One region of the Colwellia sp. RE-S-Sl-9 genome, then DNA from elsewhere that is predicted to be linked to it. Evidence: predicted binding sites of a transcription regulator. Region 1 holds the regulator's gene; each other region holds the start of a gene.

What was found. Region 1 encodes MetJ, which represses methionine synthesis genes. Its sites were predicted from a motif close to TAGACGTCTAGACGTCTA; they were not measured.
Region 2: a site for MetJ is predicted at 7,630-7,647, ahead of metA (homoserine O-succinyltransferase MetA). Genes of this name have one in related genera too.
Region 3: a site for MetJ is predicted at 7,093-7,110, ahead of ACM9HF_RS04295 (cystathionine beta-lyase). Genes of this name have one in related genera too.

Annotation. Positions count from the first base shown of each region.
Region 1 is NZ_CP182631.1:3,605,998-3,616,809, forward strand. It holds gene hfq (RNA chaperone Hfq) at 1-129, shown strand, start outside; gene hflX (ribosome rescue GTPase HflX) at 306-1,592, shown strand; gene hflK (FtsH protease activity modulator HflK) at 1,636-2,781, shown strand; gene hflC (protease modulator HflC) at 2,785-3,669, shown strand; gene ACM9HF_RS15550 (adenylosuccinate synthase) at 4,129-5,427, shown strand; partial or broken gene ACM9HF_RS15555 (malic enzyme-like NAD(P)-binding protein) at 5,797-7,039, shown strand; gene ACM9HF_RS15560 (hypothetical protein) at 7,218-7,631, shown strand; gene metJ (met regulon transcriptional regulator MetJ) at 7,641-7,970, opposite strand; gene metB (cystathionine gamma-synthase) at 8,176-9,333, shown strand; gene metL (bifunctional aspartate kinase/homoserine dehydrogenase II) at 9,361-10,812, shown strand, end outside.
Region 2 is NZ_CP182631.1:1,979,161-1,989,972, reverse strand. It holds gene ACM9HF_RS08455 (EAL domain-containing protein) at 1-6, opposite strand, end outside; gene ACM9HF_RS08450 (efflux RND transporter periplasmic adaptor subunit) at 601-1,695, shown strand; gene ACM9HF_RS08445 (efflux RND transporter permease subunit) at 1,704-4,766, shown strand; gene ACM9HF_RS08440 (sulfite exporter TauE/SafE family protein) at 4,880-5,632, shown strand; gene ACM9HF_RS08435 (phosphoglycerate mutase family protein) at 5,653-6,201, shown strand; gene recA (recombinase RecA) at 6,451-7,488, shown strand; gene metA (homoserine O-succinyltransferase MetA) at 7,723-8,664, shown strand; gene metH (methionine synthase) at 8,753-10,812, shown strand, end outside.
Region 3 is NZ_CP182631.1:996,173-1,006,984, forward strand. It holds gene ACM9HF_RS04270 (TetR/AcrR family transcriptional regulator) at 323-1,006, shown strand; gene ACM9HF_RS04275 (endonuclease/exonuclease/phosphatase family protein) at 1,046-2,227, shown strand; gene ACM9HF_RS04280 (alkaline phosphatase) at 2,298-3,638, shown strand; gene ACM9HF_RS04285 (AraC family transcriptional regulator) at 3,814-4,725, shown strand; gene ACM9HF_RS04290 (Kelch repeat-containing protein) at 4,793-5,737, opposite strand; gene ACM9HF_RS04295 (cystathionine beta-lyase) at 5,885-7,066, opposite strand; gene ACM9HF_RS04300 (MBL fold metallo-hydrolase) at 7,231-8,394, opposite strand; gene ACM9HF_RS04305 (TonB-dependent receptor) at 8,960-10,812, opposite strand, start outside.

The DNA.
Region 1 (10,812 bases):
TTTGTTATATTGCTTAAAAACACGGTAAGCCAAATGGTTTACAAGCATGCAATTTCTACTGTAGTACCGTCACGTGCTGTGATTACTACACCAGCAGCATCGAATGAATCTGCGGATCAACAAGATTAATGATACTGATGGTACAAGTGGTTATAAATATTCTAGATTTGAAGACTCGCTGTTGGATTGAATATATTAATTTACTCAAAAGTTTCATTCAAAAAACTCAGTTACATGGTAGTAAATGATAATCATAACTGAGTTTTTTTCTTATCCTTTTAATTTCATAAATAGGTATTGTTTCATTGTTTGATCGTTACCAAGCAGGCGAACAGGCAATACTTGTTCATGTAGATTTTCCAGATGAAAACGCACGTGAAGACTTACAAGAATTTGAAATGCTTGTAAGCTCTGCGGGCGTTTCTGCGCTTACTGTTGTTACAGGAAAGCGAGACAAACCTCATACTAAGTATTTTGTTGGTAGTGGAAAAGTTGAGGAAATAGCCGAAGCTGTTCGTTTATTCGAAGCTAATGTTATTTTGTTTAACCACACTTTATCGCCCTCTCAAGAAAAAAACGTTGAAGCATTATGTCAATGTCGAGTCATTGATAGAACAACGCTTATTCTCGATATTTTTGCTCAACGTGCGCGTACGCATGAAGGTAAGTTACAAGTTGAACTCGCACAACTTAGGCATATGAGTACTCGGCTTATTCGAGGCTGGACCCATCTAGAAAGACAAAAAGGTGGTGTTGGCTTAAGAGGTCCCGGCGAAACTCAATTAGAAACGGACAGACGCTTATTACGTGAGCGTATGACCAGTATTCGTAAGCGACTCGAAAAAGTAGAGCGTCAAAGACAGCAAGGTCGAAGAGCAAGAACACGCGCAGAAATCCCAACAATTTCACTTGTTGGTTATACTAATGCGGGTAAGTCGACCCTATTTAACCATATTACCAATGCAGATGTTTATGCTGCTGATCAGCTTTTTGCGACACTAGATCCTACGTTAAGAAGAATTGAAGTTGAAGATGTAGGCCGTGTTATTTTGGCTGACACTGTTGGATTTATAAGGCACTTACCTCATGATCTTGTAGATGCATTTAAAGCAACATTAACTGAAACACGAGAAGCTGAACTTCTTTTACATGTTATTGATATAGCAGATGAAAGGCGTTCTGAAAACATAGAACAAGTTCAACATGTATTAGATGAGATTGAAGCGGGTGATGTTCCTCAACTATTAGTTTGCAATAAAATTGATAAGTTAGATGATATAGAACCTAGGATTGATCGAGATGAAACAGGTATGCCGATACGTGTATGGTTATCAGCCCATGCAGGAATTGGTATTGAATTGTTGTTTCAAGCGCTTGCTGAGCGTTTAGGTAAAGAAATTGTTACACAAAAAGTCACAATACCTCCTCACGAAGGTAAGCTACGTGGTATTTTGTATGAGTTAAACTGTATTACTGATGAATCATATGACGAATTAGGTAACTGCTTACTGAATATAAAATTACCTAGTCGTGAATGGAATAAATTATTAAAACAAGATAACGCGGCAATAGAACGCTTTATCATAGATTAACAGACTGATATATTAGCAACAATTGTATTTATTGGAGAACACCATGGCTTGGAATGAACCGGGGAATAATGATAAAGACCCCTGGAAAAATAAAGGTGGAAAAAATCAAGGTCCACCTGATTTAGACGATTTGTTTAAAGATTTAGGTAATAAATTTGGCGGAATATTTGGTGGTAATTCATCAAATGGTGGAAAGGCCAGTAAAAACTTTTCTAGTATAGGTATTAGTATTGCTCTTATTGTTGCGATTCTTGTTTATGTATTTAGTGGTTTTTACACCATTAAAGAAGCAGAGCAGGGGATTGTTTTACGATTTGGTCAATATACCGGTAATGTGGAGCCTGGCCTTCGTTGGAAATGGACATTTATCGATAAAGTCATACCTGTTGATATTCAAACAACTAGAAACTTACCAGCTTCAGGTTTTATGCTTACGCAAGATGAAAATGTTGTTCGTGTTGAAATGCAAATACAATATCGTGTAGTTAATGCACGTAATTATATTTTCAGTGTTACAAATGCTGACGACAGCTTAAGTCAATCCTTAGATAGTGCATTACGATATGTTGTAGGTCATGCCAAAATGGATGATGTTTTAACAAGTGGCCGTGAAGTCGTAAGACAAGCTGTTTGGAAAGAACTAGAAGAAATTATCGAACCTTATAACCTTGGTTTAATTGTTGTAGATGTTAACTTTAAGGATGCTCGTCCACCTGAAGAAGTTAAAGATGCATTTGATGATGCAATATCTGCTCAGGAAGATGAAGTTCGATATTTACGTGAAGCCGAAGCTTATGCTCGTGGTATTGAACCAAGAGCTCGTGGTCGAGTGAAACGTATGGAACAAGAAGCATTAGCTTATAAAGAACAAATTGTATTAGATGCAGAAGGTGATGTAGCTAAATTTAATAAATTACTTCCTGAATATCAGGCGGCTCCAGTGGTTACTAGAGAACGTATGTATCTTGCCACTATGGAAAAAGTATACGCTAATACGAGTAAAGTTATGGTTGATGTAGATGGTGGTAATAACATGATGTATTTACCATTGGATAAAATAATCCAAAACCAATCATCGCAGTCTAATAGCGTAACGTCACAACCTAATATTCAGCAGCCTATATCAACTAGCTCGTCAACGACTACTAATAGTAATCGAGCTGATAGATTTAACAGTGGGAGAAACTAAGCGATGAAAAACTTTATTATTGCTATTGTTGCAGCATTATTTTTGCTGACTGTTTCTTCAGTGTTTGTTGTATCAGAAGGACAGCGTGGTATCGTATTTGAATTTTCAAAAATTAAACGAGACTCGACGACTGGAGATATGCTTGTATATGATCCAGGACTTCACTTAAAGTACCCATTCATCAACACCGTTAAAAAAATTGATGCTCGTATACAAACACTTGATGAAGGCGCAGACCGCTTTGTTACTTCTGAAAAGAAAGATGTAATTGTTGATTCATTTGTTAAGTGGCGAATTGTTGATTTTTCAACTTACTACCTACGTACAACAGGTTCTATTGATAATGCGAGAGCACTATTAAAACAAAAAGTAAATAATGGTTTAAGAACTGAATTTGGTTCTCGAACGATTAAAGAAATTGTTTCAGGTGACCGAGATTCTATTATGGAAAAAGCACTTGTTAGTGCCAAAAGTAGTAGAGAAGATCTGGGTATAGAAGTGATTGACGTACGAATTAAGGCAATAAATTTACCTGCCGAAGTAAGTGCTTCAATATATGACCGTATGCGTGCTGAACGAACAGCTGTAGCTAAAGAGCATCGCTCACAAGGCCAAGAGCAATCTGAAATTATTCGTGCAACGATTGACGCTAAAGTAACAGTAATGTTAGCTGAAGCTCAAAAGAACTCGTTTGAAATTAGAGGTAGTGGTGATGCTTTAGCTGCTAAAGTATATTCTGATGCATATACTAAAGATGCAGACTTTTATAAGTTTTTTAGAAGTTTAGAAGCATATGAAAACAGCTTTAATAGTAAGAATGATATTATGGTGATAAAACCAGACAGTGATTTCTTTCATTATTTAAAAAATCCTGCAGCAGCTAAATAATACTTTAACTTTTAGCTAGTATTTTTTAAGGCCATGATTTATTCATGGCCTTATCGTTTCTACCTATTTTAAATTACTGATAATAAATATATACAATAATCACTATTCATATAGTGTTTCAGTAGTAAGTTAAAACAGCTTAAATAAATATTACCCTTCAAAGTTAAATCCAAATATTCATGTTGACGAATAGCGTAAATATAAGAACACTCATTGAATATTTAAGCGATCATACTTTTAATTGCTGCTTTTATCTTTGAGTAGTTAAATAAATAGAACCACTAATGCATTGCGGCTTCATACCTAACTTACTAAATTTAAAAGCTATAATTGAGAGCGCCAATAAATATTGATTTGTATATTTTATAAACTCAATGAAAAGCCGTATTTAGTACTTGGACTGTCATTTCATATTTGATAGAATCCTCGCCTAATTTTTTCTATTAAAAATTTTCTAACATGGGTAAAAACGTTGTAGTTCTAGGCACTCAATGGGGTGACGAAGGTAAAGGTAAGGTAGTTGACTTACTTACAGATAAAGCTAAATACGTAGTTCGTTATCAAGGTGGGCACAATGCTGGTCATACTTTGGTAATTGACGGTCAAAAAACCGTATTACATTTAATTCCTTCTGGTGTATTACGTGAAAACGTAAAATGCTTAATTGGTAATGGTGTTGTTTTATGTCCGAAAGCATTAATGACCGAAATTAGCATGTTAGAAGAACGTGGTGTACCGGTAAGAGAGCGTTTATTAATTAGTGACGCTTGTCCTTTAATTCTTCCTTATCACAATGCATTAGATGCAGCGCGTGAAATTGCTCGTGGTAATAAACCAATCGGTACTACAGGTCGTGGTATTGGGCCAGCATATGAAGATAAAGTTGCGCGTCGAGGTTTACGTGTTGGCGATCTAATTAATACAGAAACATTTGCTGCAAAACTTAAAGAAATTATGGAATACCATAATTTTGCATTAACGCAATATTATAAAGTTGATGCGGTAAGTTACGAAGAAGTACTTGCTGATGCTCTTGCCGTTCGTGAAATTATTATTGGAATGATTGCCGATATTCCTGAACTTTTAGATCAATCTCGCAAAGCGGGCGAGTCTATTATGTTTGAAGGGGCTCAAGGTACTCTCTTAGATATTGATCATGGTACTTACCCTTATGTAACTTCATCAAATACAACGGCGGGTGGTGTTTCTACTGGTTGTGGTTTTGGTCCTCGTAATCTTGATTATATTTTAGGTATTACTAAAGCTTACACAACACGTGTTGGTTCAGGTCCATTCCCTACAGAATTAGACGATGAAATTGGTGAACACTTAGGTACAGTAGGTCATGAGTTTGGTGCCACTACTGGACGTGAGCGTCGTTGTGGTTGGTTTGATGCTGTTGCTATGCACCGTGCAGTGCAAATTAATAGTATTACAGGTTTTTGTTTAACAAAGCTTGATGTTTTAGATGGCTTAAAAGAACTAAAAATTTGTACTGGTTATAAAAAACCAAACGGTGAAATTATTACGGTTTCTCCTACAGCTGCCGAAGGTTATGAAGAAATCACTCCTGTATATGAAACACTTTCTGGTTGGAGTGAAAAAACAGCAGGTGTAACTCAACGTGAAAACCTTCCAGCTAACGCCATTGCTTATATCAAGCGTATTGAAGAAGTAACAGGTGTCCCAGTTGATATTATTTCTACGGGACCTGATCGTAATGAAACTATTATTTTAGTTAATCCGTTTGACGAGTAACTAATAAGTTCCTTTTGATTGAAGCCACTTTTTAAGTGGCTTTTTTATTGCCTGCTAATATTTCCTTTTTAACTAAATCGTTATTCATCAAGCTACACTACGACTATTATTATAAAATTTTTTATTATAATGTTTGTCCACCTGTATCTTTACATACTCGATTACCTAATAATTCTGTTTGTTTGTTAATACTTTAGTTTTTAATAGAGCATCTAAGTATTTTATATAGTCAAAAACTATTTAAAATACAAAGCAAAAGCAAGAGTTTCATGTTATTTTGTTGTGTCATTAAGAATGAGTCATAATTCGTATAATTTGTTCTTTAATGTGAAGTATTACACCTTACCTTTTATGTATTAGGATGCAACCATGACAGATTTCCGCCAGCAAGCTCTCGATTATCATCAATTTCCAACACCAGGGAAAATTAGTGTTGAATTAACTACACCCGCTGAAACAAGTTTAGATTTGTCGTTAGCGTATAGCCCCGGTGTGGCTGAGCCTGTTAGGGAAATTGCGAATAATCCTGATGATGTATATAAGTACACTGGCAAAGGAAATTCAGTTGCTGTTATTACTAACGGTACAGCTATTTTAGGTTTAGGTAATCTAGGTCCTATGGCCTCGAAGCCTGTAATGGAAGGGAAGTCTCTTCTGTTTAAACGTTTTGCTAATATCAATTCTTTCGATATTGAAGTTAAACACAATACAGTTGAAGAGTTCATTAATACTGTCGCTAATATTGCTGATAGTTTCGGCGGAATTAATTTAGAAGATATTAAAGCGCCAGAATGTTTTGTAATTGAAAAAGCATTAATTGAACGTTGCAAAATTCCTGTCTTTCATGATGACCAACACGGCACAGCAATCGTTACAGCCGCAGGTATGATTAATGCGCTAGAAATTCAAGGTAAAGATATAAAGTCTGCAAATATAGTTTGTATGGGGGCGGGGGCTGCTGCTATTGCCTGTATGGAATTATTGATTAAGTGTGGAGCTCAACGTGAAAAAATTTACATGCTCGACACTAAAGGTATTGTGCATACTCGCCGTGACGATTTAAATGAATATAAAAAACTTTTCGCTAATAATACCGATAAAAGAACATTAGAGGATGCCATAGAAGGGGCTGATGTTTTTGTTGGGGTTTCTGGACCCAATTTATTATCGGCTGAGCATGTAAAATTGATGGGGCCAAACCCCGTTATTTTTGCGTGTTCAAACCCAGATCCTGAGATAAAACCTGAGCTAGCACATGCCACAAGAGATGACCTTATTATTGCTACGGGTCGTTCGGACTATCCAAATCAAGTTAATAACGTTTTGTGTTTCCCTTTTATCTTTCGTGGAGCTTTAGATGTTCGTGCAAGAACGATTAATGATGAAATGAAAATAGCAGCGGTTCATGCAATCAGAATCATTAGCAAAAGAAGAAGTTTCACAAGAAGTTTTGGTTGCTAGTGGCGTGAAGAATTTAGTATTTGGTAAAGAATATATTATACCTAAACCTATGGACCCGCGTTTATGTGCAAATGTAGCGCGAGCTGTGGCACAAGCAGCGATAGATTCAGGTGTAGCCGCTTTAGAATTACCTGATAATTACATGCTCTAATTATCAGTTATATCGTTATTTGTGTTGTGAATTTGAGATCTTAACCAGAGTTCAGATTATCTTACATAATGATTATATTAAAGAAGGGCTAAAGCCCTTTTTAGTTTCCACTGAACCTGCATCTTGAATAGTAACGGGTATATAATTAAGATCTTGTTTTTATTTAAAGTGAAAATTGATGGAAGACGACCTACCAATAAGTATTACGGCTAGCGAAAAGTTATTAGCTCATTATGTCAAATTAAAGGGCATTATTAATAAACAAGAAGCGCATGTTAATTTTCAAACATTAGCGGCAGGTTGGTATGAGGATGAAAATAACGTTTTAACTATTCAGTTTTATATAGAAAAAAATGATGAATATTTACAACAAGTATCTATTGAAAGGATAGGTGATAAAATTGAAGTTGCAGATGATGTTATGATTTATGTTAACAACAAAGATATAAGCTGTTTTGTTGCGATCACTGAATCAGAAATAGAGTTATTAGATAAAGAGCCTAAAATATTATCAGGCTACATTACAATGAAAGTAAAAAAAGTGATTAATGAGATTGCTGAAAAACAAGGGTTGTTAACCTTGCCTTCATAAATTTATGAATTAATCGTCTTCAGTTTCATAAGCACTAAAGTCTGTAATACCTTTAGCCTCTAATATTTTACGAACGCTAGCAGGTAGTTTTTCAGTATTGTCTTTAGCTAAATCGTTATCATCAGGTAAAGGTTGGCCGGTAAAAGCATGTAAAAAGGCTTCGCATAATAATTCGCTATTAGTAGCATGGCGAAGATTATTAACCTGTCGACGAGTTCTCTCATCAGTTAAGACCTTAAGAACACGTAAAGGAATAGAAACGGTGATCTTTTTTACTTGTTCACTTTTTTTCCCGTGTTCGGCGTATGGATTAATATACTCGTCATTCCACTCTGCCATAAATTACTTACCCTTTAATATGGAATATCTGATTGAACAATATCAACAGACACTAATTCACTAATTTTACTGTTTGTGGGCGCTGAGTCAATAACGAATGTGTAGAAGTTTAGATGTCTAAAATTTCTTGACCAAGTTTAGTAAACCGTTTAGAGTTTTAGACATCTAAACATCTATTTAAAATTATACCTAGCTGGAGTCTCAAATGACTAAGAAAAGTATGGCAACAATAGCGGCAAGAGCTGGTATTCGTAGTGACAAGCAACACGTCGGTGTAGTGCCTGCAATACATTTAGCAAGTACCTATGCTCTAAAAGGCTTCAATGAAAAGCGTGATTATGATTATTCACGTACCGGAAACCCAACACGCTCTACTTTTGCAGAAGCGGTTGTTGAGTTAGAAGAAGGTACAAAAGGCGTTGTAACAAGCACAGGTATGGCAGCTGTACACCTTATTTGTCAATTATTATGCACAGATGATGTACTTGTTGTACCACATGATTGTTATGGTGGTAGTTACCGATTATTCACGCATCTAGCAAAAAAAGGCAATTTTAAGTTAATTATTGTTGATCAAAACGATGAAAATGCTTTAGCTGAAGCCCTTAAACAAAAACCTAAATTAGTACTGATTGAATCACCGAGTAATCCATTATTACGTATTGTGGATATCGAGAAAGTCACCAAAGCAGCACACGCTGTAGGTGCACTTGTTGCCGTCGATAATACTTTTATGTCTCCTCTTTTACAAAAACCTTTGCTTTTAGGTGCTGATATTGTGTTTCATTCAACCACTAAATACATTAATGGTCATAGTGATGTGGTGGGTGGCGTGTTAATAACAAAAGATGAAGCTTTAGGCGATGAATTAGCTTGGTGGGCAAATTGTATAGGTATAACGGGATCTCCTTTCGATAGTTACTTAGCATTAAGAGGCTTAAAAACATTACCTGTAAGAATGAAGCAGCATCAAATTAATGCAGCTAAAGTGGCTGTGTTTTTAAATGAACACGATGCTGTTGATGCGGTTTATTATCCAGGTTTACCTGATCATCCTGGTCATGATATTGCTAAAAAACAGCAAGCTAGTTTTGGCGCAATGATGAGCTTTGAAGTTAAAGGCGGTGTTGAGTCTGTAAAAAAACTCTTTAAAAATCTTAATATGTTTACGCTAGCTCAATCTTTAGGTGGTGTGGAAAGTTTAATTAGTCACCCATCGACTATGACACATGCAGGAATGGAAATATCAGCTCAATTAGAAGCGGGTATTACTCAGTCGTTAGTGCGGGTTTCTGTTGGGATAGAAGACGTAGACGACTTAATCGCTGATTTATCGCAAGGCCTTTTAGCTTCACAAAAATAAGAATAAACACAATTGATGTTGGTAAATATGAACTCAGTAAATGATATTGAACAATTAGTTAGTGAAAAAAATCAATTAGCTAAACACGCTGTACATGTGCACAAATTTGGTGGCAGTAGTTTGGCTAATGTTGAGTGTATAGAACGTGTCGTTAACATTATTAAAAATCATTGTAAGCTAAATGATTTTGTTGTGGTTTCAGCTAATGGAAAAACAACTGATGCGCTAGTGGCTATATATCAGCAAGCCGTTGAATCGTCAGCAGCGTTAAATGATTCTATTGTTGCGTTGCAAAAGGCTCAATTGTCTTTAATTAAGAGTTTAGTATCAAGCCATGTAAGTCATTTGGAGCAATTACTGGCTCAAGATATTGAGGCGTTAAAAGGCTGGGTTGTTCATACTGACCTTAATCACGTAGAAAAAAATGAAGCGAATATACTTGCGCTTGGTGAAGTGTGGTCAGCACGTTTATTATCTGCGGTACTAAATGAGCGCGTATGTGCAAGTTATTATATTGATTCGCGCGATTTTCTTGTGGTAAATAATGATCAAAATTGTGTAGTAGACGATACCTTAAGTCATCAGCAATTTAATACCTTATTACAAACTAAACAATTAGCTGTAATAACTGGTTATATCGCTAAAAATGCAGCTGGAGAAAACTGTACATTAGGTCGAAATGGCAGTGATTACTCGGCTACTATTGTTGCTTCGTTAGTGGGGGCATTAAACGTGACTCTTTGGACAGATGTTGATGGCATTTATAGTGCTGATCCTCGTATTGTTCCGCTAGCAAGAAAATTACACCGCTTACCTAATGGTGTTGCCAAAGAACTAGGACGACTAGGTAATCCAGTATTACATGCTAAAACGTTACAACCCCTTGAAAATCATAGTACGCATTTACATATAGCGAGTAGTTATGATCCTCATACAAGTGGTACTGAAATAGGACGATTTGGTCAAATTGCTAAATCTGAACTTTCAGTCACTTATCTTAATGATTTAATTTTAGCTCAATCTACTAGCTTAACTGGATCGTATGGTGAGTTAGCCATCAAACAGTTTTCTGCAATTTGTTCAGATATCAGTACTGGTTTTGTTGTTATTACACAAGACAAACAAAAGGCATTAAGTCAGTGGTTAGCAAGTCATGATACGGAAGTGTCATTTACTCCTGTTTCAATTTTAGCCGTGGTAGGGCATGAAGTATCTAAACATGGTGATGTAAAAGCGAGATTTAAACGGGCATTGAAAAAATACCAGCCTATACATATTGTTAGTTCTACTAATGAGCATAGCTTAATTTCTATTTTACCTCAGGTATGTAGTGGAGAAATGGTGAATAACATTCATCACGACATAACAAAAGATGCTCGTCATATTGGTGTCGTTATTGCTGGGTTGGGTAACATTGGAGCACGTTTTTTAGAGATGTTACCTGCGCAAGTTGATCGTATTCCTGCACTTGAAAATGTT
Region 2 (10,812 bases), 1.6 Mb from region 1:
TAGCACTTTTTTTTCAAACTACTTGATGGCAATAGGGCTATATTTATATATTTTTTCAATTAAAGCAATGAATTAAATGTAAATATTTTTTTGAAAGGTCCGATTTGTTTCATGAGAAAATGTTAGTTTGGTGTTTGATGTTAGTCTGTAAATTAATATGTTTGAACTCGAGAAGCACCATTGCTCTGGAGTTCAAGCAACTTCTACTTTTTAACTTTTCTGGTTTTCTGCCTACTTTAGTTGAAAGGAGTATTTTAAATTTTTGATAAATATTTATAGTTATCCATGGTAGCTTTATTCTTTTTAAAAAATAAAGTTGGTTGTTAAATAAAAGGCTTATATCTTAAGTTTCATTTGTTACTATTGTTAACAATGATATTGTATTTATGTTGTTGTTTTACGTGTGTTTGGGCGTTTAAAAAAACTTGTTTAAAACTACATTTATAAATTTGTACTTATTAAATGAGGTGCTTTTAATAACAAAGTAAGTGGTAATTTATCGTGTTTTTATCATATTACAGCGTTTTATTTTATTAAAATAACTTATAGTTAAAGTACAATAAAGCGTATTAAAATTAAAATTAAAATTAGGGAAGCTCAGTGAAAATTAAAGTGTGGATAATTACTCTTATTGTTATTGCATTGGTATTGCTTGGTTTGTATTCATACAAGCAATATTTAATGTCGCCTAGTGGCGGTGCATCTGCTGGTGATTTTGAGCCTGCTGCAACTGTTGAAGCCACTGAAACTAAAATGAGTGTGTTTCAAAACACCGTTCAAGTTACAGGGAACATTAAAGCACCACAGCAGTTAATATTAAAAAACGAACTTGCTGGGAAAATCACTGGATTATTTTTAACTTCTGGAGAAATTGTTAAAAAAGGTAAAACGCTATTAACACTTGATACCAGTAACGAAGAGGCCAGTTTAATTGCGGCTAAAGCGCGTGTTACTTTGTCTGAGCAAACATTAAAGCGTTATAAAAATCTTGTTTCTCGTAATGAGATTAGTGCTGAATTAGTTGATAAAGCGACATCTGACCTCGCTATCGCAACATCTGAAGTTATGTCTCTTAATACTAAAATTGAAAAAAAGACCATTACCGCGCCTTTTGATGCTGTTGTTGGCTTACATAATTTAACACAAGGCCAATATTTAGATAGTAATAGTCAAATAGCTGATTTAGTTGGTGTAACTGATCATTTATGGGTTGAGTTTTCATTGCCTCAGTCGTTTTCTGAACTTGCTATTAATGAAACAGTCATGATTAACAGTTCAAATGGTTTAGCATTATCTGCCAATATTATTGCGGTAGAACCTGTACTGACTTCACAATCTCGTCATTTAACATATAGAGCGCAGTTTAGTGTGAAAAATAATGCCATTAAACCGAATTCATTAGTGAATGTAGTCGCTCCTATCAGTGATGTTGAAAACCGCATTAGTATTCCTGATGTAGCGTTAACTCATGACCAATTTGGTGATTACGTATTCATACTAACACCAGAAGAAGGTGGGCAAGGTAGTTATCGTGCTAAGCGTAAACAAGTGACGATAGCGCTGAAAAATGAAACAGACGTTGTATTGAAAAATGGTTTAGAAGAAGGGCAAACCATAGCGACTCTTGGTGCTTTTAAACTTCGTGACGGTATGAAGGTTTTTATCGCAAAAGCTGCCCCAACTGCTGAACAATAAGGAATATTATGGCCACACTTGAGTACAATAAAGCCAGCATAATGGATATGTTTGTTCGTAAACCCGTATTGTCTATTGTTTTGTCGTTAGTGATTTGTTTATCGGGCATATGGGCCGCGTTTGATATACCTGTTATTCAGTTTCCGCAAATGGAAAGCTCATCGTTAGTCATTAATACTTATTACACAGGCGCTTCAGCTAAAGTTGTTAAGGGCTTTATTACTGATCCTATTGAGCGTGTATCTTCTACAATACCAGGTGTTGATTATGTTGATTCAACAACAACAGCGGGAAGTAGTACGGTTACCGTTCATTTAAATTTGAATGAAGACAGTACAAAAGCTTTAGCCGAAATTAACACTAAGTTGAGTCAAATTCGCTTTGAGTTGCCTGAAGGAGCACAAGACCCTGTGGTGTCTGTTGTTCGTGCTGATCGATCTTTTGCGGCTTTTTATTTAAACGTTAATTCAAATAAAAACAATCCTTCTATGTTAAGTGACTACTTAACAAGACAGGTACTTCCAGCTCTTACCAGCATTGATGGAGTACAGAAGGTTGAACTCGAAGGCGGTCGAAAAATTGCCATGCGCGTAAATTTAAATCCTGAACGTATCGCCGCCTACAAGCTAAGCACCGTTGATGTTTTTAACGCTTTAAGAGCTAACAACACCATAGCAACTTTGGGATACAGCCAAAACGATCGTCAGCAAATTGATATTGTGACTAACTCTCAGTTATCTAGCGTTAAAGAATTCGAAGACTTGGTGGTAACAAAAATTAATGACGACGTTATTTATTTAAAAGATATAGCGAATATTTCTTTAGGAGCAGAAGAAGCGAATGTTACGGCAAGAATCAATAACACCAACACCATTTATATTTCAGTTTGGCCTTTACCAGGAGCTAATGAAATTTCAATTGGAGATGCACTTTATCAATCCGTAGAAGAAATAAATAAAACATTACCAGATGGTATTGATATTGAGTTTGCTTACGACGGCACGCTGTATATGCGTGACTCACTGAAAGAAATAATTATCACCTTATTTGAAACAATCACCATTGTGGGTTTAGTGGTTTTAGCCTTAATGGGATCGTTTAGAAGTGCATTAGTGCCATTAATTACTATTCCAATTTCAATTTTAGGTGCTATTTGGACTATGTCGTTAATGGGTTTTTCATTAAACCTATTAACTGTACTTGCCATTGTTCTATCTGTGGGATTAGTGGTAGATGACGCGATTGTTGTTGTTGAAAACGTTGCGCGCTATATGCGAGATGGTAAAACCCGTACTGAAGCGGCTCTACAAAGTTCAAGACAATTACTTGTACCTATTATATCTATGACATTAACCTTGGCTGCGGTATATGCACCGATTGGTTTTTTATCAGGTTTAACGGGTATGTTGTTTAAAGAGTTTGCCTTTACATTAGCAATTGCTGTGTTGTTCTCGGGTATTGTAGCTGTAACTTTGTCGCCTATTATGAGTGCCCATATCTCTCCGTCTGACGGAAAAGAGGGCAGCATGACCAAATATGTAAACGCTATATTTTTCCGTATTCAGCGTGCCTATGCAAAATTGTTAGATTTCGTTTTTACGATTAAAACTCAAATTGTTTTAGTCGCTGCCATTGTTGCAATGCTTACCGTACCCTTTTATTTATATTCTGCTAAAGAGTTAGCCCCCATTGAAGATCAAAGTATGGTAGTGGTTATTATTCAATCACCACCAGAATCGTCTATGGCGTATAACATAGAACATACTATTAAAATGGTAGATAAATTATTAACTATTCCTAACAGTGAAGCTATTTGGCAAGTGGTTTTTAAAAGTGGTGGCTTTGGTGGCTTAAACTTTGTAAAACCTGATGAACGTAAAGAAAGTGCTGAAGATCTTGTTCCTATGGTTTATATGAATTTAGTCGGGAACTCGGGGTTAGATTCACTTCCTATATTACCTCCATCATTACCAACAGCAGGGCAATTTGATGTTGAGTTGGTGATCAAATCGCCTGATTCTTACGAAACCATGAAAGGCTATACCGATAAATTGGTTGGTGCAGCTTTTGCCAGCGGACAGTTTTTATTTGCTGATACTGATTTGAAGATTGATTTACCACAAATGGAACTCAGTATAGATAGACAAAAAATTTCTGATTTAGGGCTTAGCTTTGCAGACATAAATCAACAGCTAAGTGTTTTTTTATCAAGTAACTACGTTAATCGATTTGATTCAAACGGCAAAGCTTATCAAGTTATTCCTATGGTAAATAATAAGGTAAGAGCTAACCCAGAAGATATTTTAAGTTTAACCATTAAAACGCCAAGTAACAGTTTAGTGACTGTTTCTAGCTTTGCTAAAATTAAATGGTTGATTGGTCCTAGACAACTCACCACATTTAATCAGCAAAACTCTATTAAAATCTTTGGCGGTGTTTTACCAGGGGTAAGTAAAGAAGCAGCATTAGCTACATTGGAAAAAGCGGCTGCTGATATATTACCTAAATCATATCGATTAGATTACGCGGGTGAGTCTCGCCAAATTAGATCTGAAGGTAGTACGTTAATGAGCGTATTAGGGGTTTCATCTATTATTGTATTTTTCATTTTAGCGATTCAGTTTAATAGTTTTAGAGATCCGTTAGTGGTGTTATTTGGTTGTGTACCTTTAGCTTTATCAGGCGCATTGCTTTTACCTTTTATTGAGTTAACAACAATCAATATTTATTCACAAATAGGCTTAATCACCTTGGTGGGCTTAATTGCTAAAAATGGTATTTTGATCGTTGAATTTGCTAACCATGTTCAAGAACAAGGTAAAACAAAATTAGAAGCGGTAACCGAAGCGGCTATAACACGATTAAGACCTATTATGATGACAACGGCGGCAACTGTTTTTGGGCATCTCCCATTAGTATTTGTAACAGGTGCTGGCGCAGAAGCACGTAACAGTATTGGTATTATATTAGTAGCCGGTATGTTAATTGGTACTGTGTTCACATTATTTATATTACCCGTGTTTTATTTATGGTTTGCTGAAAAACGAGAAAAAACCATTGATATTATGTAAGTAACGTACAATATTCGTTAGCATAATAAGGATAGGCAGGAGAACTCAATTCTCTTTAAAACCTATCCTTTTTTATTTCTTTAATTTAAACCACAATTGGAAAATATTCCTAAATGTTGTCTCTCTTTTCTTACGAACTCTCTTATAACGCTTTATTACTGTTATTTCTTGTGGCTTTTTTTATTGGTATGGCTAAAACAGGTGTTAGCGGTATTTCAATGTTTGCCGTGCCTTTACTCGCGTTAAACTTTGGTGGTAAAGAATCAACAGGCATTATGTTACCTCTATTAGTTATGGCCGATATTTTTGGTGTTTTTTATTATCACCGTAGCGCTAATTGGTACTATTTAAAAAAGCTATTTCCTTGGGCTGCTATAGGAGTAATTATTGGTACCTTGATAGGAGAATATGTTGATGATCAAATATTTCGTCAACTTATGGGGATTATTTTATTTGGTAGTTTGGCCCTAATGATTTGGCAAGAGCAAAATAAACGCGTAAATGTGCCTGATTATATGTGGTTCGCTATTTTAATGGGGCTATTAGGCGGTATAACGACCATGGTGGGGAACTTAGCTGGAGTGGTAATGGCCTTATACTTATTAAGTATGAGATTACCCAAAAATGAATTTATAGGAACAGCTGCTTGTTTCTTTTTAGCGGTAAATTTATTCAAAGTACCATTTCATATTTTTGTATGGGAAACCATCACTATAGATTCATTCTTATTGAATATCATAAGCTTACCGTTTATCGCATTAGGCGCATATGCGGGGGTATTTATTGTTAAAAGAATACCCAATAAACAATATAGGTGGTGGGTTATTGGTATGACGGTATTAGCGGCTGTTTTTATGGTTTTATAAAAAACTAGGATAAGGAAGATATGGAAATCGTTTTAATTAGGCATGGTAAGCCTGTCGCTGCAGTTAACAGCATGATGAATGCTATCAGCTATGTCAAATGGGTAAGGCAATACCACCTATCCGAAATATCAAATAACAGTAGGCCCAACTATCAACATGTTCAAGACTACAAGTCTCACTTTGTTGTATCAAGTGATCTTAAAAGAGCACTGCATTCAGCACATATATTTACCGGAAAATCACCTGAATTAATAGATCAAACATTAAGAGAAATGGAATTACCACGTTATAAACTTCCCTTATATTTACCTACAGTGGTTTGGCTTTATAGCTGTCGTATTTTTTGGTTACTTCGGTTTAAAGGGCACTTTGAAACTTATAAACAATCTAAAATACGCTCTATAAGAGCGGCACTTACTTTAATTCGATTAGCTGAAAAAGAAGAAAAAATAGTTGTTTTTGGGCATGGGCTAATTAATCGCTTTATTCGAAAAGTACTTATCAAAAAAGGCTGGAAATTAACAACTAAAAGTAGCGATTATTGGGGAGTAACTCAATTAAAATTATAACTGTACGCATTAATATAATTTACTGTATAAAACTAATAGAAATTAAAAGAGTAACTTTTTTTTAAATTTTTTTAAAAAGTTACTAATTAATATAAAATTGTTATTTTTCAATGGATAGCAAGTCTTGTTATTGATTTATTTTCCAGTATAAAAAATAAATTAATAAAAAACTTGATACTGTACGACTATACAGTATACTTGTTTCATTAAAATGAATTAAGCACCTAAATCATCTTGGAGCAATAAATAATGAACGAGAATAAAGAAAAAGCACTTTCTGCTGCGTTAAGTCAAATAGAACGTCAATTTGGTAAAGGCTCAATAATGAAGTTGGGTGATAACCGTAGTATGGATGTAGAAACAATCTCTACAGGTTCGTTAGGATTAGATATCGCACTAGGTGCTGGCGGTTTACCATTAGGCCGTGTTGTAGAGATATACGGACCAGAGTCTAGTGGTAAAACAACCTTAACATTAGAAGTTATCGCGGAAGCTCAGCGTAATGGAAAAATTTGTGCTTTTGTTGATGCCGAGCATGCACTTGACCCAATTTACGCAGGTAAACTAGGTGTAAATATTAATGAATTATTAGTATCTCAACCTGATACGGGTGAACAAGCTTTAGAAATTTGTGACATGTTAACGCGTTCAGGTGCTGTTGACGTAATTGTTGTCGATTCTGTTGCAGCTCTTACACCTAAAGCTGAAATTGAAGGTGACATGGGCGACTCGCATATGGGTCTTCAAGCAAGAATGTTATCTCAAGCAATGCGTAAACTTACAGGTAACCTTAAACAATCAAATACCATGATGATTTTTATTAACCAAATTCGTATGAAGATTGGTGTAATGTTTGGTTCTCCAGAAACCACAACGGGTGGTAACGCATTAAAGTTTTATGCTTCAGTAAGATTAGATATTCGTCGTATTGGTGCTGTTAAAAATGGCGATGAAATTGTCGGTAACGAAACACGTGTTAAAGTTGTTAAAAATAAAATAGCTCCTCCGTTTAAACAAGTTGAATTTCAAATTTTATATGGCGAAGGTATTAACAGCTTAGGCGAGTTAATTGACCTAGGTGTTAAGCATAACATGGTTGAAAAAGCTGGTGCTTGGTATAGCTACAATGGCGATAAAATTGGTCAAGGTAAAGCTAACTCAACAAAATATCTAGCTGAAAATCCGGCAATAGCTAAAGAATTAGATTCACGTTTACGCGCAGAACTTTTAACTAAGAAAGTACCTGAGAGTGAAAAAACTGAAAAAGTAGAAGAAGCTGCTGAATAATCAGCAATCGTTTTCACTAAAATCTCGGCATGTCCGAGATTTTTTTTGATCTAAATTTATAAAGCTTAATATTAAATTCAGCGGGTATTTTTAAAACTTATGTCATTATATTTTTTAAGTTAGAAAATATTACAATCTGTTTAGACGTCTATACGTTTAGATGTTGACATAGCCATAATGAAAAATGCTATAATCATTCAAGCTAAATTTTGTATATTCTATAGGTTGAGTCTTATGCCCATTAAAATTCCTGATCAATTGCCTGCTTTATCTATTTTGAATAATGAAAATATTTTCGTTATGTCTGAGAATAGAGCTGCCCGTCAAGAAATTCGCCCAATGCAAGTGGCAATACTCAATTTAATGCCCAATAAAATTGAGACAGAAGTACAAATATTAAGAATGTTATCGAATACACCACTACAAATTAATATTGAGTTTGTACGTATTCATGCCAACGAATCGAAAAATACACCTAAAGAGCACTTAGAAAATTTTTATTGTTTATTTGATGATATTAAGCATAAACAGTACGATGGGTTAATTGTTACAGGGGCTCCATTAGCTTTAATGGATTATGATCAAGTGACTTTTTGGGATAAAATTTGTGAAGTATTTGATTGGGCCGAAGACAACGTAACTTCTACTATGTTTTCGTGTTGGGGAGCTCATGCTGCTTTATACTATCATTATGGTTTGCAAAGGCATTTAAGAAAGCAAAAGCTTTCAGGCGTTTTTACTCATAAACCTAATGATATAAAAGAACCGCTCACGCGTGGTTTTGAAGACTTATTTAAAGTACCTCATTCTCGTTATGGCTACATAGATAGAGAAGATTATTTATCTATAGAAGGTCTCAAAATTATTGCCGAATCGGAGCAAGCCGGTGTGTATGTTGCTGCCAGTAAAAATAAAAAACAGGTCTATTTAACAGGTCATCCGGAGTACGACGCTGAAACCTTACATGAGGAATTTATGCGCGACATAAATGCAGGAGGAAAGCCTGCTATACCGGAAAATTATTACCCTGATAATAATCCTGAAAACGAGGTGAGTAGTACGTGGCGTAGTCATGGTAGTTTGTTATTTACTAATTGGCTTAACTACTACGTTTATCAAATTACCCCATACAAATTAGATGCAAATAACATAAAAGCTATTAACCCTAATGATTAAATAGAACCAAGGTTCTTTTTATAGTAAATACATTTATACCAGTTTCATTCATGAGATTGTTATTAACGACCTTTTATCGGAAAAAATGATGCAAAAGTCAGCCAGTTTTGAAACATTTGAACAACAACTTCGTAAAAATATTTTAATACTTGATGGTGCTATGGGAACTATGATCCAAGCATACAAGTTTGAAGAACAAGACTATCGAGGTGATCGTTTTGCCGATTGGCATTCTGATGTAAAAGGCAATAATGATATGTTGGTGCTTACTCAGCCCGATATTATTAAAGCAATACATACCGAATATTTAGCTGCTGGCGCAGACATACTCGAAACCAATACGTTTAATGCCACAACTATTGCTATGGCTGATTACGATATGCAAGAGTACAGCGCTGAAATTAACTTGGTTGCTGCACAAATTGCTCGCCAAGCAGCTGATGAGTTTACGGCTAAAAACCCAGAGAAACCACGTTTTGTTGCTGGTGTTTTAGGGCCAACAAACCGTACTTGTTCAATATCTCCTGATGTAAATGATCCTGCTTTTCGAAATGTAACTTTTGACGAATTAAAAGACGCCTATATTGAATCAACTAAAGCATTAATTGAAGGTGGTTCAGATCTGATCTTGATTGAAACTATATTTGATACGTTAAATGCCAAAGCCGCAATATTTGCGGTTGAATGTGTATTTGAAGAGCTCGGTGTGCGATACCCCGTAATGATCTCCGGTACGATTACCGATGCATCAGGTCGTACATTATCAGGGCAAACAACTGAAGCATTTTATAACTCTTTACGTCACGCTAAACCTATATCATTTGGTTTGAACTGTGCTTTAGGGCCGGTTGAATTACGTGAATACGTACAAGAATTAAGTCGTATATCAGACACTGCTGTATCTGCTCACCCTAATGCGGGTTTACCTAATGCATTTGGTGAATACGACTTCACAGTAGAGGACATGAATTCACACGTAAGTGAATGGGCTGAATCTGGCTTTTTAAATATTATTGGTGGTTGTTGTGGTACAACACCTGAACATATTAAAGGTATGGCTGATTCAGTTGCGGGTATAACACCTCGCGAAATTAAGCCACGCGAAGTCGCTTGCCGCTTATCTGGATTAGAAGCCTTAACGATTAATGGTGATAGCCTATTTGTTAACGTAGGTGAACGAACTAACGTTACCGGTTCTGCTGTATTTAAACGTTTAATTACTGAAGCGAAGTTTGATGAAGCTATCGCAGTAGCTCTACAACAAGTAGAAAACGGCGCGCAAATCATCGATATCAACATGGATGAAGGCATGTTGGATTCAAAATCCGCGATGGTTCGCTTTTTGAATTTAATTGCCGGTGAGCCCGATATCGCCAAAGTACCAATTATGATCGATTCCTCTAAGTGGGACATCATAGAAGAAGGCTTAAAATGTATTCAAGGTAAAGGTATTGTTAACTCTATCAGTATGAAAGAGGGAGAAGATATCTTCCGCAAACAAGCTGAATTGTTACGTCGTTATGGCGCAGCCGTTATTGTTATGGCTTTTGATGAAGTAGGTCAAGCAGATACTCGTGAGCGTAAATACGAAATTTGTCATCGTGCTTACCATATATTAGTCGATGAGATTGGCTTCCCAGCAGAAGATATCATTTTTGATCCTAATATTTTTGCTGTAGCTACCGGTATTGAAGAACATAACAATTATGCCGTTGATTTTATTGAAGCCGTAAAAGATATTAAAGACAACCTACCGTACGCCATGATTTCAGGTGGTGTATCGAACGTTTCATTTTCATTTCGTGGTAATAACCCAGTACGTGAAGCGATTCATGCCGTATTTTTATATCACGCCATTAAAAATGGTATGGACATGGGAATTGTAAATGCGGGTCAGTTAGCTATTTATTCAGATATCCCGAAAGATTTATTAAAAGCTGTTGAAGACGTTATTCAGAACAGTGATGACGGAGCTACTGAGCGCTTATTAGATTTAGCTGAAGGTTATCGAGGGCAAGGCGGCAAAGCGAATAATAAAGCTGATTTAACATGGCGCGAATTGCCTATAAATAAACGTTTAGAACATTCGTTGGTTAAAGGTATTAACGAATTTATTATTGAAGATACCGAAGCGGCGCGTTTAATTGC
Region 3 (10,812 bases), 2.2 Mb from region 1:
ATAAGATATAGAGTTTTTAAAAAACACACCCAATAATCAACAAAAATAAAAATATGATATTTATTAAGTAATAACCTACAATATTTTATCAATTTTACGAATCTTAGGGTTTATTCGTAATTAAAGTTCCAAATAACAACCTTAGCCTAACGAAAACAATTTAATATTTCTGTCATTAAATTGTTTTAAAATGGTACAAATGATACAAAGCCATAACAGTAATCAAACCAGATAGTCAGCTATAAGGAACAATAGCTAGGGTAGTGAAGGCCGTGTATATGTATGCAAGCTGCAACTTTTGATTAAAGGAGTGTTCAATTATATGAAAGAAAATAATAAACTAACCAAACAAAGTAACATTCAACAAAAAGAGCAGACTATCAAAACTACAAAACAAGGCAGTATTAGAGAAAAAAGCCAAGATAAAATATTAGCTGCCGCTCAAGAAGAATTTATCTTACAGGGTTATAAAGGTGCTACGGTACAAGCGATTGCAGACCGAGCAGAATTACCTAAAGCTAATGTACTTTATTACTTTAAAAATAAAGAGAACATATACCATGCTGTTTTAGAGCGCACATTAGCAATGTGGGATAATGCTATTGGCGATATAGATCCTGACCACGGACCTATAGTTGCTATTGAAAAATTTATCGCGTCAAAAGTTCAGTTATCATTTAAAGAGCCTGCGGCCTCTAAAATTTATGCTATGGAAATTATACAGGGCGCACAACACCTCAAAGATTTTACACGTACCTATTTACGTAAGTGGGTAAGAGAAAAAGCGGTTTTATTTCAGCAATGGATAGACAGTGGTGAAATGGTTAATGTTGATCCTGTACATTTGATTTTTCTTATTTGGTCTTCAACTCAACATTATGCTGACTTTGACAATCAAATATTAACGGTCATGAATCAAGCAGATTTTGAAGATGAAGATTGTGAAAAAGTTACTGCCTTTTTAACCGACTTTATTCTGCGTGGTTGTGGTTTAAAGAAAGATTAATCCCCTATTGCTAAATAAGGAACAACATTGAAAAAAATTATATTACTGCTAGCGATTTTACCTTTACTCATTACAGGCTTAAGCATGGCTAATGAAACTGAAACACCTCAAAAACTTCGTATAGCAACATTCAATGTAAGTATGGAAGCTTTAAATTATCTTCCTTATGTTAAAGGCCAAGCTCCATCAGTAAAAGGTAATGAGCTCGGTACGCAATTAAAAAACAATCATCAACAAATAAGAAATATTGCTGAAATAATTCAACGTGTAAATCCTGATATTATTTTATTGAATGAATTTGATCGTGAAGATGACTCTCATCAAGCCATTAAGCTCTTTTTATCTCAGTACTTAAATAAAAGCCAACAGGGACAAGCAGCCATTAAATTCCCTTATTTTTATCAAGGCCCAGTAAATACAGGGGTTCCTACCCCTTTTGATTTAAATAACGATAAAGTTAAAGGCGACTCACCCAATGATAATTACGGCTTTGGCTACTTCCCTGGCCATTTCGGTATGGTGTTATTATCTAAGTATCCTATCAATGAAAAAGGTATTCGAACTTTCCAACACTTTAAATGGAAAGATATGCCAAACGCTTTAAAGCCAATAGACCCAAAAACGAATAAACCTTGGTACAACGAAGAAGCATGGAATAACTTTAGATTATCGTCTAAATCTCATTGGGATATTCCTGTATCTATTGGTAACAAAACACTTCACGTATTAGCTAGCCACCCTACTCCGCCTGTTTTTGATGGTCCTGAAGATAGAAACGGTAAGCGTAATCACGACGAAATACGATTATGGAACGATTATATTACGCCAAATAAAAGCGATTATTTATACGACGACAACGGCGTAAAAGGCGGCATAGCCCCAAATAGCGCTTTTGTTATTATGGGTGACCAAAATGCTTCAAGTGTTGATGGCGATGCCATTAAAGAAGGCATAACCGATTTACTTGCTCACCCAAATGTTCAAGACACCAAGCCTGGTAGCAAAGGCGGAAAAGCTCATAACAAAAGTAATCCATACAGTAAAAATCATACGGCACATTGGGGTATGCGAGCTGATTATGTTTTACCTTCTAAAAACCATATTAACGTTATAAATTCAGGTGTTTTTTGGCCATTACCAACAGATGATGAATTCAGGCTTGTTAAAGACAGAGCCGCATCTTCAGATCACCGTTTAGTTTGGGTTGATATCAGCCTATAACCTTTAAAAATCTATAGGACATTCTATTATGAATAAAATACTTGCAGCATTGACTATTGCTGGTTTAACTATGTCGTGTGGTAACGAATCAAAAACAACAGTTACCCCAGCTGAGTCAGCGCCAGTTATTTCAGCACCTAAAAATATTATTATGGTTGTAGGTGACGGTATGGGCCCCACTTATACAACAGCCTATCGCTACTTTAAAGATGATCCAGCAACACCTAAAGTAGAAAACACCGTATTTGATAGACATTTAGTGGGTATGAGCAGTACCTACCCTGATACTCATCATTCATATGTAACTGATTCAGCAGCTAGTGCAACAGCACTTTCAACAGCAAATAAAACCTATAATGGTGCTATTGGTGTTGATATGGATAAAAATCCACTTGAAACCGTACTAGAAAGAGCTAAATCACGCGGTAAAAAAACAGGCGTAGTCGTTACTTCACAAATCAACCACGCGACACCCGCTTCGTACTTATCTCATAATGAAAGTAGACAAAACTACAACGAAATTGCGAATAGCTACATAGACAATGGCATAAAAGCCGATTTATACCTTGGTGGCGGTTGGAAATACTTTATTAGAGACGATCGTAACCTAGTGAACGAGTTTAAAGATAACGGATTCACCTACATAGATAGTTATCAAGCGCTAGAAACTACATCGACAGACAAACCATTACTCGGTTTATTTGATAAAAAAGGTCTCCCTTGGGCATTAGACGATACCAATAAATATCGTCTTTCAAGTATGGCCAAAGCAGCAACAAAACATTTAGAAAACAAACAAGGATATTTTCTATTAATTGAAGCAAGCCAAATTGACTGGGGCGGACATTCAAACGATATAGCAGCAGCGATGGGCGAAATGGACGACTTAGCAAAAACTCTCGAATACTTAGAAACTTACGTTAAATCACATCCTGATACTTTAGTGGTTGTAACAGCTGATCACAGCACAGGTGGTGTTACTTTAGGTGCACATGGTGTTTACGAATGGAAGCCTGAGACCTTAAGAACCATGCTACAATCACCTTCATCTATTGCTAAAGTATTTGAAGCTACTGACATCACTAAAACCAAAGCTAATGAATTGTTTAACTTTGAATTAACTGAAGATGAACTATCAACGCTGATCACAGTGAAAAATGATACGTTAAAAAACATTCAAATTACGGCAATTACCGATGAAGCAAAGTCTAAAAAAATCAGCCTTCAAAAAGAGCTATACACAGCCATTAAAAAAATAATTGATGGTCGTACAAATACAGGTTGGACATCTTCAGGCCATACAGCAGTTGACGTTCCTGTTTTCGCTTTAGGCAGTAATAAAGACATGTTTAATGGCTATCAAGACAATACAGATATTGCTAAAAAGATATTTACCCTATTAGACAAATAATGTGTTCTTAATATATTTAAAAAACTAAAAAGCTGAATATTTTATTCAGCTTTTTTATTTCTGTATTTACTATGGAAGTTTATCAACTAACAACAGCAAGATCTGTCAGGTAACCTCTCATATTTTATGAGATTATTAATACATCGCCTTACTTATTGATACAAACAATATAAATATGGACACCATAAAAAATATCCCCTTTCAAAAAGTATGTCATTTTATAGATAAAAATTTAAATACAAAGCTTCCTTTAGATGATCTATGTAAAATTGAGCATTTATCCAAATATCATTTTCATCGCTTATTTCACCTGCATGTTGGGTTACCTGTTTTTCAATATATTCAATTACAACGAATGAAAAAAGCAGCTAATCAACTCTATTACCATCATCACTTAACAATAACTGACATTGCTCTAGATGCAGGTTTTGAAAATATTGAATCATTCTCGCGCGCGTTTAAAAAAGTATTTTTAGTAACACCCACACAATTTAAACAATCGCCTAACTGGGCACCCATTTCAGGTAACCATCTAAATAATGTAAATACAACACAAGCGAATCAATTTATGGAAAATTCACTAATAGCGAATGTAAAAATACAATGGTTTGATAAAACCCCAATAGCCAGCTTATCCCACAAAGGTTCACCTCAAACGTTACATAGCAGCATAAAACGTTTTATTGAATGGCGAAAAGAACACCATACGCCACCAACACTCAGTAAAACTTTTAATATTTTATATAACGACCCACACACTACACCAGCAGAGGACTACCGATTTGATATAGCCACCAATATCACCTCAAAAAACCTAACAAACAACGAGCAATTGAAAGAAGATAAGCTTAAAGAGAATACGCAAGGTGTAGAGCTGGGGGAAATTCCCGAAGGATATTGTGCCGTATTACGATATACAGGAAGTGATGACAATTTAGGTAAAATGATAAACGCACTTTACAGCCAATGGTTGCCGCAAAGTGGTAAAACGCTTCGTGACTTCCCTTGCTTTATTGAACGCGTAAAAATGTTTCCTACTGTTAACCAAAGTGAAGCGATTACTGATATATATTTGCCGATTATTTAATAAGACGACAAGACGAATGAGTTTCAAAGCTAAAAATAACTCTTTAGCTTTGAAACAATAATGTTATTTATAAATTAAAGATTTGAATATCATCAAGGAATGGTCCACTACTTCCTATAGTACCGCCAATAACGTATACCGTATTGTCTAAAGTAGTAATGGCATTATGACGACTCGCTTTATAACCTAAATCTACTTTTTCCCATACTTTAGTTTTAAAGTCATAAACATATGTTGATGATAAATTTTCGTAATCACCAAATGTATATAATTTATCTTTAATGACAGTCACTGAATGTGCACTCATTTTAACAGGCATTGAAGGAAGAGAAATCCACTTATTTGTCTTAGGGTTAAACTCCTCAAATACATTCAGAGCTGACTTATGATTGTATCCACCAACCAGATATATCTTGTCATCTTTAACTACCGATCGAGTTGTTTTAGCTGTAGGCATATCTGCAGCCCTCATCCATTTATTTTGTTTAACGGAATAAACTGACACTAAAGCGCTAGCAACTAATTCACTTTTATTAGGGTATGCACCACCAAAAACAAAAATATTATTATTTAAGAATACAGCACTATTAATTCGAGTTGGATAAGGTAATGGTTTAGCAAAGCTAACTTCATGAGTTATCGTATCAAATATTTCAACTCTATTTTCATATCGAAACTCTTTATTTTTCAGGCTGACACCACCAATGATATATATAGAATGTTCACCATCCCAAACAGCTGAAAAATACCGTCTAGGTATTAATTTACTTTTTAAAACCTGTATTTTATTGGTATTAGGGTTTATTTGTTCAATACTTGAAAGAAAGCCCTTTTTATTACTACCTCCAAACACATAAATCATCTTCCCATCATTAATTGCAGCATGGGCAAAACGAGATTTAGAAAGAGATAAACCATCAGACTTTAAATCGGATGTAGTGGAACAACCTGAAAGAGCGATAAGAAAGAAAATAAAGAGGTGTGATAAATAATTTGTTTTTAAGTTAATCATACCATTAGTCCATTAATTTACGATTATTCATTTTATAATAGCCACCATAAACAATGCAAGTCTAAAGCTTTATAAAGCTTTGATTTTTAAATTAATAAATATAAAAAAAGCACATAAACGTGCTTTTTTATTGCTTACCTTATAAGATTAACCTTGCTCTAGCACCGAATTAAAGCGCTCAAAACCTTTAGTTAAATCTTCAATTAAATCGTCTACATCTTCTAAGCCAACATGAAGCCTAATTAACGGAAACTCGTATTTCCATTCTGTAGCAGTACGCATGGATTTTACGTTTGATATCGCTAAAATCAAGCTTTCAAAACCGCCCCACGAATAGCCCATTTTAAAGTGTTCCATTCCGTCAAGTAACGCAGTAATGGCCGCTTGGCTGCCTTTGTTTAATACAAACGAAAACAAACCATTTGAACCATTAAAATCACGTTCAAAAAATTCATGACCTGGGCATGAAGGTAAAGCAGGATGCAGTACCGTTTCAACTTCTGGTCTTGTTGCTAACCAATTCGCAATCTTAAGCGCGCTCGTTTGATGCTGTTTTAGCCTAACACTTAAAGTACGGATACCACGCAATGCTAAATACAAATCGTCTGGCGAAGTGCACTGCCCCATAATGTAACTATTTTCACGTACCTGTGGCCAATACTCTTCAGTAGCGGTTGCAGTACCTAACATGACGTCTGAATGCCCTACTATATATTTGGTAGCAGCTTGTACTGAAATATCAACACCATGATCAAATGGCTGAAAATTAACAGCTGCGCCCCATGTATTATCAAGCATAACTATACAGCCATGCTTATGAGCCACTTCTGCTATGCCGGGTACATCTTGAATTTCCATGGTGATTGAACCTGGAGATTCTAAAAATATCAAACTCGTGTTGTCTTGGATAAGCGCTTCGATACCTTTACCAATTAACGGGTCGTAATAAGTGGTAGTAACTCCCATTTTAGCGAGAATTTTGTCACAATAATCGCGAGTAGGTTCGTAGGCATTATCTACCATTAAAATATGATCGCCAGTTTTAACCACCGAAATAATTGCATTAGTAATAGCTGCAGTACCTGAAGGATATAAAGCACAGCCAGCTCCGCCTTCAAGCTCAACCATAGCATCGCTAAATGCAAACGAGGTAGTCGTGCCTCTTCGGCCATAAAACAAGGTTTGATTTGTTCTATTTACTGCTGCAGCTTTCATTTGTTTAACAGACTCAAACACAACCGTTGATGCGCGCTGCACAGAAGGATTGACTACGCCATTTGTCCACTTTGCAGAACGCCCTGCTGTTACTACTTTTGTTTCTGTTTTCATTTATGTGTTCTCGTTTTTAGATATTATAGCTATCTAGCCATCTATAATGTATTTATAACCTGATTAGATTAAAGGTGCACGGAATTTTTGATAATAAGTAAGAATACTTTAAAAGTAATTAGGCTAAATCAATAGCCATATAATTTAGATATAAGCCTAATAACCTACTGCCACCAACGCTCTGTAAATATAGGATTTTTCAAATCTATAATCTCACCAAACCTTGGAGTACTTAAAGTAACTTGCTTTTCTTGTGATGTTTTCAAAATTTGATTTAACGGATCATCCCAATCATGAAACGCTAAATCGAATGTACTGTTGTGAATAGGTATTAACACGTTAGCGTTAAGATCTTGATGAGCTTGTACTGTTTGAGCAGGAAACATATGAATTTTTTTCCAAAACTCATCGTAAGCGCCATTCTCCATAAAACTCACATCAAAAGGCCCATACTTATCACCTATCATTTTAAAGCCATCAAAATAACCCGTATCACCACTAAAATAGAGTTTATATTCATCTAACAAAAATACCCAAGATCCCCACAATGTAGCATTTCTATCCCATAAGGTTCTTCCTGAAAAATGCTGCGATGGTGTAAATGCGATAGTAAACTTACGACCTTTATTCTCTTCATTACTTGTAAACTCCACTTCTTGCCACCAAGCGAGACTTTTAATATTGGCTTTCGAAACTCCCATGCTTATTAAGTTTTCATCAACACCTTTAGGTACATAAAAGAACGTATAATCATTAGAAAGAAATTTAATAGTGTCGTTATCTAGATGATCATAATGATTATGTGAGATGAACACTTTATCTATTTTAGGTAAGTCTTCAAGGCTAATCGCCGCAGCTTCAAAACGTTTGGGGCCTACAAAAGAAACAGGCGACGCTCGTTCGCTAAACATAGGGTCAATTAGCCAATAGCTACCGTAAACTTTCATTAAAATAGACGAATGCCCTAATTTAACGATATAAACACTTTTACTATCAAGCGCATCTAATTTTGCTCTAGTAAGGGGCTTAACATAATTATCGCTGGGCATTGGGTTGTTGCGATCTTCAAATAACGATCGCTTAAAAATAGCTAAACCAACCAACAAGCTCGATCGATTTGCAGCATCATCTTCTACATTTTTATTACTCCCATGATTTATATTTTTATAGACGGCATCAACAGAAGTTGAAGAGCTACAAGCAATGATAATAATAATGAATGTAAATATAGCGATGAATTTACTCAGTGTTTTCATTGATGTTAAACCTATTATTTCAAAATTGGATTGTTTATTCGTTGAGTTTGGGTAAGTAACTCTATTGTGCATTAAAAGTTTTCTAAGGTCTGTGGCTCTTTCGAGGTTACTTTTAAAACAAGCGCAAGCCTTTGAGTTAATTTAAAGTTTAACCCTAAAAGCTCAGCAGCCACTAATAAATTTAATCTTATTAATTGTAGATTAAGAAGTTTTTACAACACTGATATTCTTATGCGTTAATAAGCATACCAGTAAGTCGCCCTGCGGATACAAATAAAAGGTGACAAACTGTGACTAAATAACCTCAACTCGGGATAAGCAAAGTTACTCAACAAGCTATTTTTACGCCTAACTTAACTTCGTTGAATTGATTACTAATAGCCAGAAAGAAAAAAGTTCGCCTTGTTACACACAAAAATATCAATGTTAATGACTAATATCTTAGGAAAATAACAATACATATTAAACATTTGATAAATAAATCTTTTAATTGGTTCACTAACATTCATTAACCTAAGTTGAGGTTAAATAAAATATTTTATGATCAAAAAAGCCGTCAAGAAGACGGCTTTTCAATGACCTTCCATATCATTAACATCATAATCAATAATATGAAATTTATAACACGCTATACTTTTTAGAACTTAGCTGTAATACCTACATTATAACGAGCGCCAAACTGTTCTAAACTAATCAATTGATCAGCAAAACGACCATGTTGTCTGGTTGTTTCTTCAGTAATATTTATACCTTCAACAAACACAGAAATATTATCGTTTATTTCATAACTCGCATTAAGATCCCATTGTCCGTAAGCTTCAGTAAACGTTGGTTCAATTAGGTTTTGTGGTTGGTGCATTGCCCATAAAAAGTCATCGCGCCAGTTATAAGCTAAACGCACTTGTAAGCCATTCTTTTCATAAAAACCAATTAAGTTCGCTGAATCACTTAAACCAGGTAATGCAAAAGTACTTTCAATGTCGTAAAGATCTAATTCAACATCACCGCTAACAAAAGTTAAGTTAACAATTGCGCCAAAGCCTGATTCACCAAATAAGTGTTGTGCATTAATTTCCCAACCATTTACCTCTGCATCTTCTAAGTTACTAGGCGTTGAAATAATAAAGTTAATTACAGGATCTTCAGCTGAAGAAAAACAGGCAGGATTACCACCAATAACTTCACTTGGACAGCCAGCTTGTGGAATAACACTTGGATCACGTAAAGGTTGGCCATTAATATCAGGTAAAGTCCCTTCTCTGGTGCTACTTCCGATAAAGTTTTCAACATATTTTTGGAAAAAGCCGATTGATGCGTAACTACCTTCATCGTAATACCACTCTAAAGATAGATCGATATTTTTAGACTCTAATGGTACTAGGTCTGTATTTCCTACTGATGCATTGAAAGGTCCGTTTGGTCTCGCATCGTAGCTCACTGATGGGAACATTGATGATAAATCAGGGCGACTTAACGTGGTGCTATAAGAAAATCGAGCAATAACGTCTTCAGATAGATCTACGCTCAAATCAATATTAGGGAGCACTCTTGTATAATCAGACTGTTCGCTAACGGCAAATAAATCAGGTTCGGTTATCTCACCAAAACGCCCTGCGGTATTCACGTAGTTAAAGTATTCTATTCGGCGTTGTAATGAAACCGCTTCAACATCGGTTGATTCCCAACGTAAACCAATGTTCATTTGAAAAGGTATATCGTTAAATTCATTTTCAATGTCAAAAGAGACATAAGCAGAAACAGTTTCTTCGCTAATATTATTAAATGTTGGCTCGTCTTCACCACCATATAAGCCTTGGCTTTTCGTTAATTCTAGTGCTTCTAATGCACTATAGTTAGAAAGTAATGGGAATAAGTTTTTATTTCCGCCAATTTCACTACCAAAACCTTCACTTGATGCAAAGTTAAGGTCGAGCGAAGAAATATCGGTTGGCACAAAGGCAACAGTTCTGCGTCTTGTAGTATCAATTTGATAATCAGTTAATGCCAAACCAAAATTAACTTTAGCTAAAGCGCCATCGTTGGTATTTAACCATTCACCATCAAATTGAAATTGTTTAATATTATTTTCAATTTCTAGGCCACGTTGTTGGTATAGGTCAAACTGTACATTTTGATCAGCAAATGCATCTTGCCCTGGTAAATCTGCAGCATCAAAGAACACATCAGGACGACCAGTAGGACTTGTATTATAGCTAACATCTACACCACCACGATCAATAGTGCCATCACCATTGGTATCATTTACGCGTGGATTTTTTAGGTTGATAATAGTTTCAGAGTTTTGGCCATCGGGTTGTGAATGTGAAGTAGAATCATGATAATCAAATGAAAGGTTTAACGATTCACTTACATCCCATTTTAAATTTAAACCTAACGAATCATTCTCAGTTTCAATTAAATAATGAAAAGCCCAAAAATTTAGCTCGTCATCAGGTCGCATTGGATTAGTTACTGTACCATTAGCATCTG